One region of the Bradyrhizobium sp. SZCCHNS3016 genome, then DNA from elsewhere that is predicted to be linked to it. Evidence: riboswitches for the same ligand, from Rfam matches in the RefSeq annotation. Region 1 holds a riboswitch; the other holds the start of a gene.
The links. Region 1 has a riboswitch for S-adenosylmethionine ahead of QW881_RS04840 (homoserine O-acetyltransferase). Riboswitches for the same ligand answer to the same signal wherever they lie in the genome.
Positions count from the first base shown of each region.

Region 2: another riboswitch for S-adenosylmethionine. It lies ahead of QW881_RS26520 (O-succinylhomoserine sulfhydrylase); the one in region 1 lies ahead of QW881_RS04840 (homoserine O-acetyltransferase).

Region 1 covers NZ_JAUETE010000002.1:123,540-128,200, forward strand. The annotation lists gene hisC (histidinol-phosphate transaminase) at 1-887, opposite strand, end outside; gene QW881_RS04835 (chorismate mutase) at 925-1,758, opposite strand; SAM riboswitch at 1,958-2,037, shown strand; gene QW881_RS04840 (homoserine O-acetyltransferase) at 2,129-3,343, shown strand; gene metW (methionine biosynthesis protein MetW) at 3,347-4,012, shown strand; gene QW881_RS04850 (GIY-YIG nuclease family protein) at 4,063-4,395, shown strand.
Region 2 covers NZ_JAUETE010000016.1:61,823-66,483, forward strand. The annotation lists gene QW881_RS26510 (SGNH/GDSL hydrolase family protein) at 1-175, shown strand, start outside; gene QW881_RS26515 (SGNH/GDSL hydrolase family protein) at 189-1,346, shown strand; gene QW881_RS26520 (O-succinylhomoserine sulfhydrylase) at 1,427-2,635, opposite strand; SAM riboswitch at 2,712-2,791, opposite strand; gene QW881_RS26525 (2'-deoxycytidine 5'-triphosphate deaminase) at 2,904-4,010, shown strand; gene QW881_RS26530 (MATE family efflux transporter) at 4,131-4,661, shown strand, end outside.

The DNA.
Region 1 (4,661 bases):
GTCACTTTCAGCCCGAGCTTGCCGATCTCCTCAGTGAGCCAGTTGCGCCAGGTCTCGGTGTGTGCCTTCGACATCTGCTGATGCGCGGTGTCCTCGATCGCGGCGACCGCAGCGAGCATCGCGGGCGAGGAGACGTTGAACGGCCCGCGGATGCGGTTGATGGCATCGACGATGTGCGCCGGGCCGAACATCCAGCCGACGCGGAGCGCTGCGAGGCCGTGGATCTTGGAAAAGGTGTGGGTGACGACGGTGTTCTCGGTCGTGGCGACCAGCTCGATCCCGAACTCATAATCGTTGCGCGAGACGTAGTCGGCATAGGCGGCGTCGAGCACCAGCACGACATGCGAGGGAAGGCCGGCGCGCAGCCGCTTGACCTCGTCGAACGGGATGTAGGTGCCGGTCGGGTTGTTCGGGTTGGCGAGCCAGACCAGCTTGGTGCGCGGCGTCACCGCGCTGAGGATCACATCGACGTCGGTCCGATATTCCGTCTCCGCGGCAACCACGTTCTTGGCGCCGCAGGCCATGGTCGCGATCGGATAGACCAGGAAGCCGTGCGCGGTGGAGATCGCCTCGTCGCCTTGCCCGAGAAAGGTGTGTGCCAGCAGATTCAGGATCTCGTCGGAGCCGGCGCCGCAGACGATGCGGCCGGGATCGAGGCCATAGGTGCGGCCGATCGCCTCGCGCAGCACCCGCGAGGTGCCTTCCGGATAATCCTCCAGATGCGTGGCCGCGCTCTTGAAGGCGTCGATCGCCTTGGGTGAAGGACCGAACGGAGTCTCGTTCGCCGACAGCTTGAACACCTTGCGGCCCGGCTCGGGCTTCGGGCTCTTGCCCGGCGTGTAGGGCGCAATGTCGAGGATGCCGGGATTCGGCACGGGGCGGTTCATCGTCAACTCCGGAAAATCATCACTGGCGCGGGGCGTCTCAGCTGGGAACCGTATAGCGTTTCGCATGGCCGCCGACGAGGGCCGTCGAGCGCACCGAGGCGCCCGCCGCGATCAGGGCAGCCTTGATCTTGTCGAGGTTCGACGGCGACTCGATCGACACCAACAGCGCGGCGCCGTCGAAGGCGGTATCGGGCACCGCGATGACGTCGGCGAGCGGCGACAGCGCGCGGGACACCTGCGCATTCCAGCCGGAGACGCGGATGCTCCAGGTCTCGACCTCCAGCACCAGCGCGTCGTCCGCGACGCGCGAGATCGCGAACACCGGCAGCGCCGCCGGATGGTCGGCCCGCTCGATAAACGGCATCCGCGCGATGATCTTCGGCGCGCCCGCGGGCTCCAGCGTGATCCACCACGGCGTATGCCCCGAGGTCGTCGACACCAGCGCGAGATCGCCCTTCGAGCGCGCCACGGCTTCGACGGCGGCCTGGGCGCTGAAATGGGCGACATAAGGCACCACGAAGCCGAAATGGAACCTGGCGGAATCGCGCATCGCGGATTCGCCGACCGACACGTCGGCGTGAACCGAGAACGGCGCCTGCACGTAAGTGAACGTCGAGACGATCACGCGCCAGATGCCCTCGACGGTGTCGAGCGGCAGGATGCCGCGATGGCGCTGCACCAGGCGCCGCATCATGTCGGCCTCTCGCGCCGGGCGGAACGCCGAGCCGACCTCTTGGGTCTTCTTGACCTTGATCAGCCGGTCGATGATGTCGGCCCTGTTCATCAGGAGCTGATGGACCTGCTCGTCGATCGCGTCGATCTCCTTGCGCAAATCGGCGAGCGAGGGAGGGGCTGGCGGCGGGGTCGACATGGGCAGGGTCACTCTTCGCAGGCCGCGGGTCAACGCGCGGCGGACTGGAACGGATGCCGTTCTCTCCGATGCGGGGGACGTGCGCAACAGCAAGTTTACCTTGTGCCGCCTAGGCTTGGCTGACCTGTAGCCAAGGGGCGCCCGACCGGCGGGTCAACCCCAGCTTGCCTTGACGCGGAGCGCCCGCGGGACTAGTTTCTGCCTGTTCCGTGGTCATTTGAGCCGGCCGGCTTGCAGCCACGTTAAAAAACTCGCTAAACAGGCCGGGGACGTTATCGATCCCGGCCGAACCCCAGTTCAGGCCGGGTTTTTCATGGCCTGATGTGTCACGTGGTTCGGGAGCCCTTGCCGGATGGCCGGGGTGAGAGACATGACAGGCCTGACGCCGAAACCCACCTCCGCGCTGCGCACGATTGCGCCCGAAGAGCGCTCGCACGAGGTCGATCATCCGAGCTCGCTGGTCGCGCAGTTCGGTGCCGACAAGCCGCTCAGGCTCGATTGCGGCGTCGACCTGTCGCCGTTCCAGATCGCCTACCAGACCTATGGCGAGCTCAACGCCGACAAGTCGAACGCGGTCCTGGTCTGCCACGCGCTGACCGGCGACCAGCACGTCGCCAACCGTCATCCGGTCACCGGCAAGCCGGGCTGGTGGGAGACGCTGGTCGGCCCCGGCCGTCCGCTCGATCCCAGCCGCTATTTCATCATCTGCTCGAACGTGATTGGCGGCTGCATGGGCTCGACCGGGCCGGCGTCGCTGAACCCGGCGACCGGCAAGGTCTGGGGGCTCGATTTTCCGATCATCACCATCCCCGACATGGTGCGGGCGCAGGCGATGCTGATCGACCATCTCGGCATCGACACTTTGTTCGCCGTGGTCGGCGGATCGATGGGCGGCATGCAGGCGCTGCAATGGACGGTGGCCTATCCGCACCGCGTGTTCGCCACGCTCGCGATCGCCTGTGCCACGCGGCACTCGGCGCAGAACATCGCCTTCCACGAGCTCGGCCGCCAGGCCGTCATGGCCGATCCGGATTGGGACCACGGACGCTACGGCGACAAGGGCGTCCATCCGCATCGCGGGCTCGCGGTGGCGCGGATGGCCGCGCACATCACCTATCTGTCGGACGCGGCGCTGCATCGCAAGTTCGGCCGTCGCATGCAGGACCGCGAGCTGCCGACGTTCTCGTTCGATGCCGACTTCCAGGTCGAGAGCTATCTGCGCTATCAGGGCTCGTCCTTCGTCGAGCGCTTCGACGCCAACTCCTATCTCTATCTGACGCGGGCGATGGACTATTTCGACATCGCCGGCGACCACGATGGCGTGCTGGCGGCGGCGTTCCGCGGGATCAAGACGCGCTTTTGCGTGGTGTCCTTCACCAGCGACTGGCTGTTTCCGACTTCGGAGTCGCGGGCGCTGGTGCATGCGCTCAACGCGTCCAGCGCGCGCGTGTCGTTTGCCGAGATCGAGACCGACAGGGGGCACGACGCGTTCCTGCTCGACGTCCCCGAGTTCTTCGAGATCGCCAGCGCTTTTCTCGATTCCGCCGGCAAGGCGCGCGGCCTCAAGGTCGCGACGGGAGGCTGAGACATGAGCATGCAGGGTGTGCTGCCGCTGAACGGATTCTCCGGCGGCGAGGTGCTGGCCTATCGGCCCGATCATCTCCTGATCGCCGGCATGGTCGAGAGCGGCTCCAAGGTGCTCGACATCGGCTGCGGCGACGGTGACCTGCTGCAGCTGCTCGAGAGCCGCGGCATCGACGGCCGCGGCATCGAGCTGTCGCGCGAGGGCGTCAACCATTGTGTCGCCAAGGGCCTCGCGGTGGTGCAGGGCGATGCCGACACCGATCTCGTCGATTATCCCGACGATGCGTTCGACTACGTGGTCCTGTCGCAGACCCTGCAAGCGACGCGGCGGCCCAAGACGGTGCTGGAAAATCTCCTGCGTATCGGCCGCCGTGCCATCGTCACCTTCCCGAATTTCGGCTTCTGGCGGCTGCGGCTGCAGCTGCTGGTCGGCGGCCACATGCCGCGCACCGACAATCTGCCTTTCACCTGGTACGACACGCCGAACATCCATTTCTGCACCATCAAGGACTTCGTGCAGCTCTGCGACGAGATCGGCGTCAAGATGGAGCGCGCCGTCGCACTTGATAGTTACGGCCGCCCCTTGCGTGTCGCCATGCCCTGGTGGTTCTGGAACATGTTCGGCGAGCAGGGGGTGTTTCTTCTGAGCAGGGCGGAGAAGGGGCGGTAGGTACGAAGCCGGCCGTGCTGCGAGTTTGTTGTCGGCTCTTTCCACCCGTCATGGCCGGGCTTGTCCCGGCCATCCACGTCTTGCATGGTACGATGGCGGGTGGCTACATTTACTTCATGACCAATCGTCCGAATGGTACGCTCTATGTCGGCGTGACCAGCGATCTCGTGCGCCGTGTCGTTCAGCATCGATCCGGCTTGGTTGACGGCTTCACCGAGCGATATGGCTTGACGAGGCTCGTTTACTTCGAAGTCTTCGACGATATTCAGAGCGCGATCCAGCGCGAGCACAACATCAAGCATTGGTCGCGTGCCTGGAAGGTCGGACTGATCATTGCGAGCAATCCCGACTGGGACGATCTCTACGACACGATCGCGACATAGAACTCGCACGAGGAGGGACGTGGATGGCCGGGACAAGCCCGGCCATGACGAGCTTGGGGTTGGTTGATTTCACTTTTCAAAGAGCGGAGCTGTTGAGGCACGTCAAAGAGCAGAGTTAGTTCAGACAAAACCGCTCGTTCTCGCGGCGCATCTACGCCCGAGCTATGCGTCATGCATCGCCTCCGACAACGAAGAGGCGCAGGGAAGGCCGGATGCTGGCCGCACCCATGGCCCGCCTGCGGAAAAAATGCAGGCGGCAGGAACCA
Region 2 (4,661 bases), on a different contig from region 1:
TCCGCTGTTCGATCGGTTTGCCATCATGCGGCAATGGAACGAGCAGGGCGATTTCGACCTGTTCAATCCAACGCACGGGGTCGAGCTGGCCAAGCAGGTTCATGACTGCCTCGGCCGGGCGCTGTCGAAGTTCATCATCGACGCGGCGCATATCGGGCCGGCGCAGCAGAACTAGGGTTATGTCGTTCATGACGTCGAATGAGTGTCACCGCGTCTCCGGGACATGGGAGAAGCTTTCGGCCGTTGCGGTCATTGCCATCGCCCTCGCGCTGAGCCCGCAGAAGCTACGGGCGCAGAGCGCAGCGCCGGCTGCGCCCGCCGCGCTTTCCGATGTGGAGAGCTCCGATCCAAAGGCTCCGCTGATCAGCGGGCTGCGACCGAGCATCGGTCACGTCACGGTGGCGCAGGCGAACGATCAGGTGCCCGGGCCGATCGCCGTGGCGCGCCCGGCGGCCACGACCTCGCCGCCTGCGGCGACGACCGCGCCGGCCATGACCGATGCACAGCCGCCGGCTGCAGCCGGGCAGGCCGTCGCGGCGGCGCCGCCGTCGCGCAGCATCACCGAGCGGGCGATCGACAAGGTCAAGCAGGTCGCGAAGTCGGCCACCGACATCTTCAACCGCGTGCCGTGCCTGACGCCGAAGGGCGTCGCCAAGAAGAATTTCATTTCGCTGCCGCACGTCGCCAACAAGCTCGCCTCCGGCCTGCCGGTCGTCATCGTCGCCTTCGGCTCGTCGTCGACGCAGGGCTATGGCGCGAGCGCGCCGGACTACACCTATCCGAATCGGCTCGCCGCGCAGCTGCGCCGGCAATATCCGATGGTCGACATCAGCGTCATCAATGCCGGCGTCGGCGGCGAGGATGCGCCGGAGATGATGAAGCGGCTGGAGACGTCGGTGATCGACCGGCATCCGGATCTCGTGATCTGGCAGGTCGGCACCAATGCGGTGCTGCGCGATCTCGATCCCGCCGAGACCGCCAAGCTGGTCGATGACGGCGTCGCCAAGATCCAGGCGGCGGCCTCCGATGTCGTGCTGGTCGACCTGCAATATTCGCCGCGCGTCAACGAGCGCTCGGAGAACGCCAGCCGCATGAACAAGCTGCTCGGGCGTATCGCCGAGCTGCATCACGCCGGCATCTTCCCGCGCTTCGAGGTGATGCGCGACTGGCACGAGCGGCAGGCGATCCCGATCAACGAGTTCGTGATCTCGGACGGTCTGCACATGAGCGATTGGGGCTACGCCTGCTTCGCCCAGCTGCTCGGCGACGACATCATCCGCTCGGTCGGCCAGGTCAAGCTCGGCATCAACACGCCGGCCAATGTGCTGACCTATCGGCCGATGTGAGAGTGGCGAGTAGGGAATAGCGAGTAGCGAATAGGATGCAATCGGTGCGCCCTATTCGCCATTCTCTATGCGGCCATTCGCTACGCGGCCCTCAGGGCCGCATCCAGATCCTCGATCAGATCGTCGGCATGCTCGAGCCCGGCGGAGAAGCGGATGAAGCCCTCGCTGATGCCGAGCTCGGCGCGTGCCTCCGGCGTCAGCCGCTGGTGCGTCGTCGTCGCCGGATGCGTGACCAGCGTCTTTGCGTCGCCGAGATTGTTGGAGATGCGCGCGAGCTTCAAGCCGTTGAGCGTACGGAAGGCGCCGGCCTTGCCGCCCTTCACCTCGAAGCCGACCAGCGTCGAGCCGGCGCGCATCTGCTTGCGCACGGTCGCCGCCTGCGGATGGTCCTCGCGGCCGGGATAGATCAGCCGCGAGATCTTCGGATGCGCCGCGAGAAAGTCGGCCACCTTCGCCGCCGTCTCGGTTTGCGCGCGCACGCGCACCGCCAAGGTCTCCAGGCCCTTGAGCAGGACCCAGGCGTTGAACGGCGAGATCGACGGACCGGTCTGGCGCATGAAATTGTGGATGTGCTCGGCGATGAACGCCTCCGACGACAGGATCACGCCGCCGAGGCAGCGGCCCTGGCCATCGATGTGCTTGGTCGCGGAATACACCACGACGTCGGCGCCGAGCGCGAGCGGGCTCTGCCAGATCGGGGTCGCGAACACGTTGTCGACGATCAGCCGCGCGCCACGGGCGTGCGCGATCTCGGCGATCGCCGGGATGTCCATCACGTCGAGCGTCGGGTTGGTCGGGCTCTCCAGGAAGAACGACTTGGTGTTCGGCCTGACCGCCTTCTGCCATTGGTCGAGGTCGAGCCCATCGACCAGGGTCGATTCGATGCCGTAGCGCGGCAAGAGATCTTCGACGACGTAGCGGCACGAGCCGAACAGCGCCTTGGCGGCGACGACGTGATCGCCGGCACGGAGGGGAGCGAGGATTGCAGTGGTGACCGCGGCCATGCCGGTTGCGGCCGAGCGGCAGGCCTCGGCGCCCTCGAGCTCGATCATGCGGCGCTCGAACATCGCCGTGGTCGGGTTGGAGAAGCGCGAATAGATGAAGCCGGGGTCCTCGCCCTTGAAGCGCGCCTCGCACTCCTCGGCGGTGGCGTAGACGAAGCCTTGCGTGAGATAGAGCGCCTCGGCGGTCTCGCCGAATTCGGAACGCAAGGTGCCGGAATGCACCAGACGGGTTTCGGGACGATAGTGGGCGAACGACGCCGGGGCCTTCGCGGGGGACTTCGACATGTGACCTCCATCGTGACCACCGCCTCCAGCGATGGGCACAAAAAAACCGGCCTGGGAAAACTCCTCACGGCCGGGATCACAATCGTCCCCGGCCTGTTTAGCGACTTATTTAACGTGGCTGCAAGCCGGCCGGCTCAAATCACCACGGGATAAGTCGTGCTCATAGTCGCAACCGGCCTTTCCGTCAAGCCAGCCATCGGATAACCGGTAAAAAGACCCTATATAGGCTCGATAAGCCGCCGTTCCGGCGCCTGCAAAGGATCAGGTCTTGCCGTTTTCGCTCAGCCCCGACGCCCACGGCATCCTCCCCGATCGCATGATCGTGGCGATGGCGGAGGCTGGCCTGATCATCCCCGCATACGATTTTGTCGAAAGCCAGATCCAGCCGGCGAGCCTGGACCTGCGGCTCGGCGACATCGCCTATCGCGTGCGGGCAAGCTTTCTGCCTGGGCCGGGCGCGACGGTCGCCGAGCGTATCGACGAGTTGAAGCTGCACGAATTTGCGCTCGCGGACGGCGCAGTGCTGGAGACCAACTGCGTCTACATCGTGCCGCTCTTGGAGAGTCTCGCGCTGCCGAAGGACATCGTCGCGGCCGCCAATCCGAAGAGCTCGACCGGGCGGCTCGACGTGTTCACCCGCGTGATCGCCGACGGCACGCGACGGTTCGACATGATCGGAGCCGGCTATCACGGTCCGCTCTACGCCGAGATCAGCCCGAAGACGTTTCCCGTTTTGCTGCGCGAAGGCTCGCGCCTGTCCCAGGTCCGCTTCCGCTACCGCGACGCGGTTCTGTCGGAGGACGAACTGATCGCGCTGCATCAGGCCGAGCGGCTGGTGGATCGCGATGATGCGGATCTCGTCGGCGGCGTCGCTCTTTCCGTCGACCTGTCCGGCAGCAATGCCAAGGGCTATGTGGGCTATCGCGCCAAGCGCCACACCGGCGTCGTCGACGTCGACCGCCGCGCCGGCTATGCCGTGGAGGAGTTCTGGGAGCCGATCAAGGCGCGACCCGACGGCAGCCTCATTCTCGATCCCGGCGAGTTCTACATCCTGGCTTCGAAGGAGGCCGTGCAGGTGCCGCCGGACTACGCCGCCGAGATGGTGCCGTTCGATCCGCTCGTGGGCGAATTCCGTGTCCATTATGCCGGCTTCTTCGATCCCGGCTTCGGCTATGCCGGCGCCGGCGGGCAGGGCTCGCGCGCGGTGCTCGAGGTGCGCTCGCGCGAGGTGCCGTTCATCCTCGAGCACGGTCAGATCGTCGGCCGCCTCGTCTATGAGAAGATGCTGGCCCGGCCGAACGCGATGTATGGCAGCCGCATCGGCTCCAACTACCAGGCCCAGGGCCTGAAGCTCTCCAAGCACTTCCGCCTCTAGGCCGGGCTGCGCGCTGACCGCGCACCCCCAATGCGCCTGCTGCACGGGGCGCGGCCCGGCGGTGTGCTAGGAGGAACGACAAAGGTCCCGCCAGATGGCGCGGCCAAACGGGGAGCGAGCATGTCCGAGATCGGCTTGGCCGACAGTCCGGTCGGCGAGGGGCGTACGTTGCCGCCCATCGCGAAGCCGGTTCGGAATGCGCTCGTCGACGGACCCATTCTGCGCACCCTGCTGTCGCTGGGCTGGCCCAACATCATCGCGAACACGGCCGGCACCTGCGTCGTCATCGCAGAGACCTCCTATATCGGCCGGCTCGGTATCGAGGCGTTGGCGGCGATGGCGCTGGTGTTCCCGCTGGTGATCCTGACCATGACGATGTCCGGCGGCGCCATGGGCGGCGGCGTGGCCTCGGCGATCGCGCGGGCGCTCGGCGCCGGCGACACCGAACGGGCCTCGACCCTCGCGACGCACGCGCTGCTGATCGCGCTATTGTTCGGCGCGACCTTCATGATCGGCATGCTGGTGTTCGGACCTGCCTTGCTGGAGGTGCTCGGCGGCCGCGGCGCGGTGCTGAGCCATGCCACAGCCTATCTGCAGATCTTCTTCGGCGGCGCGGTACTGCCCTGGCTGATGAACTCGATGGCCGGCATC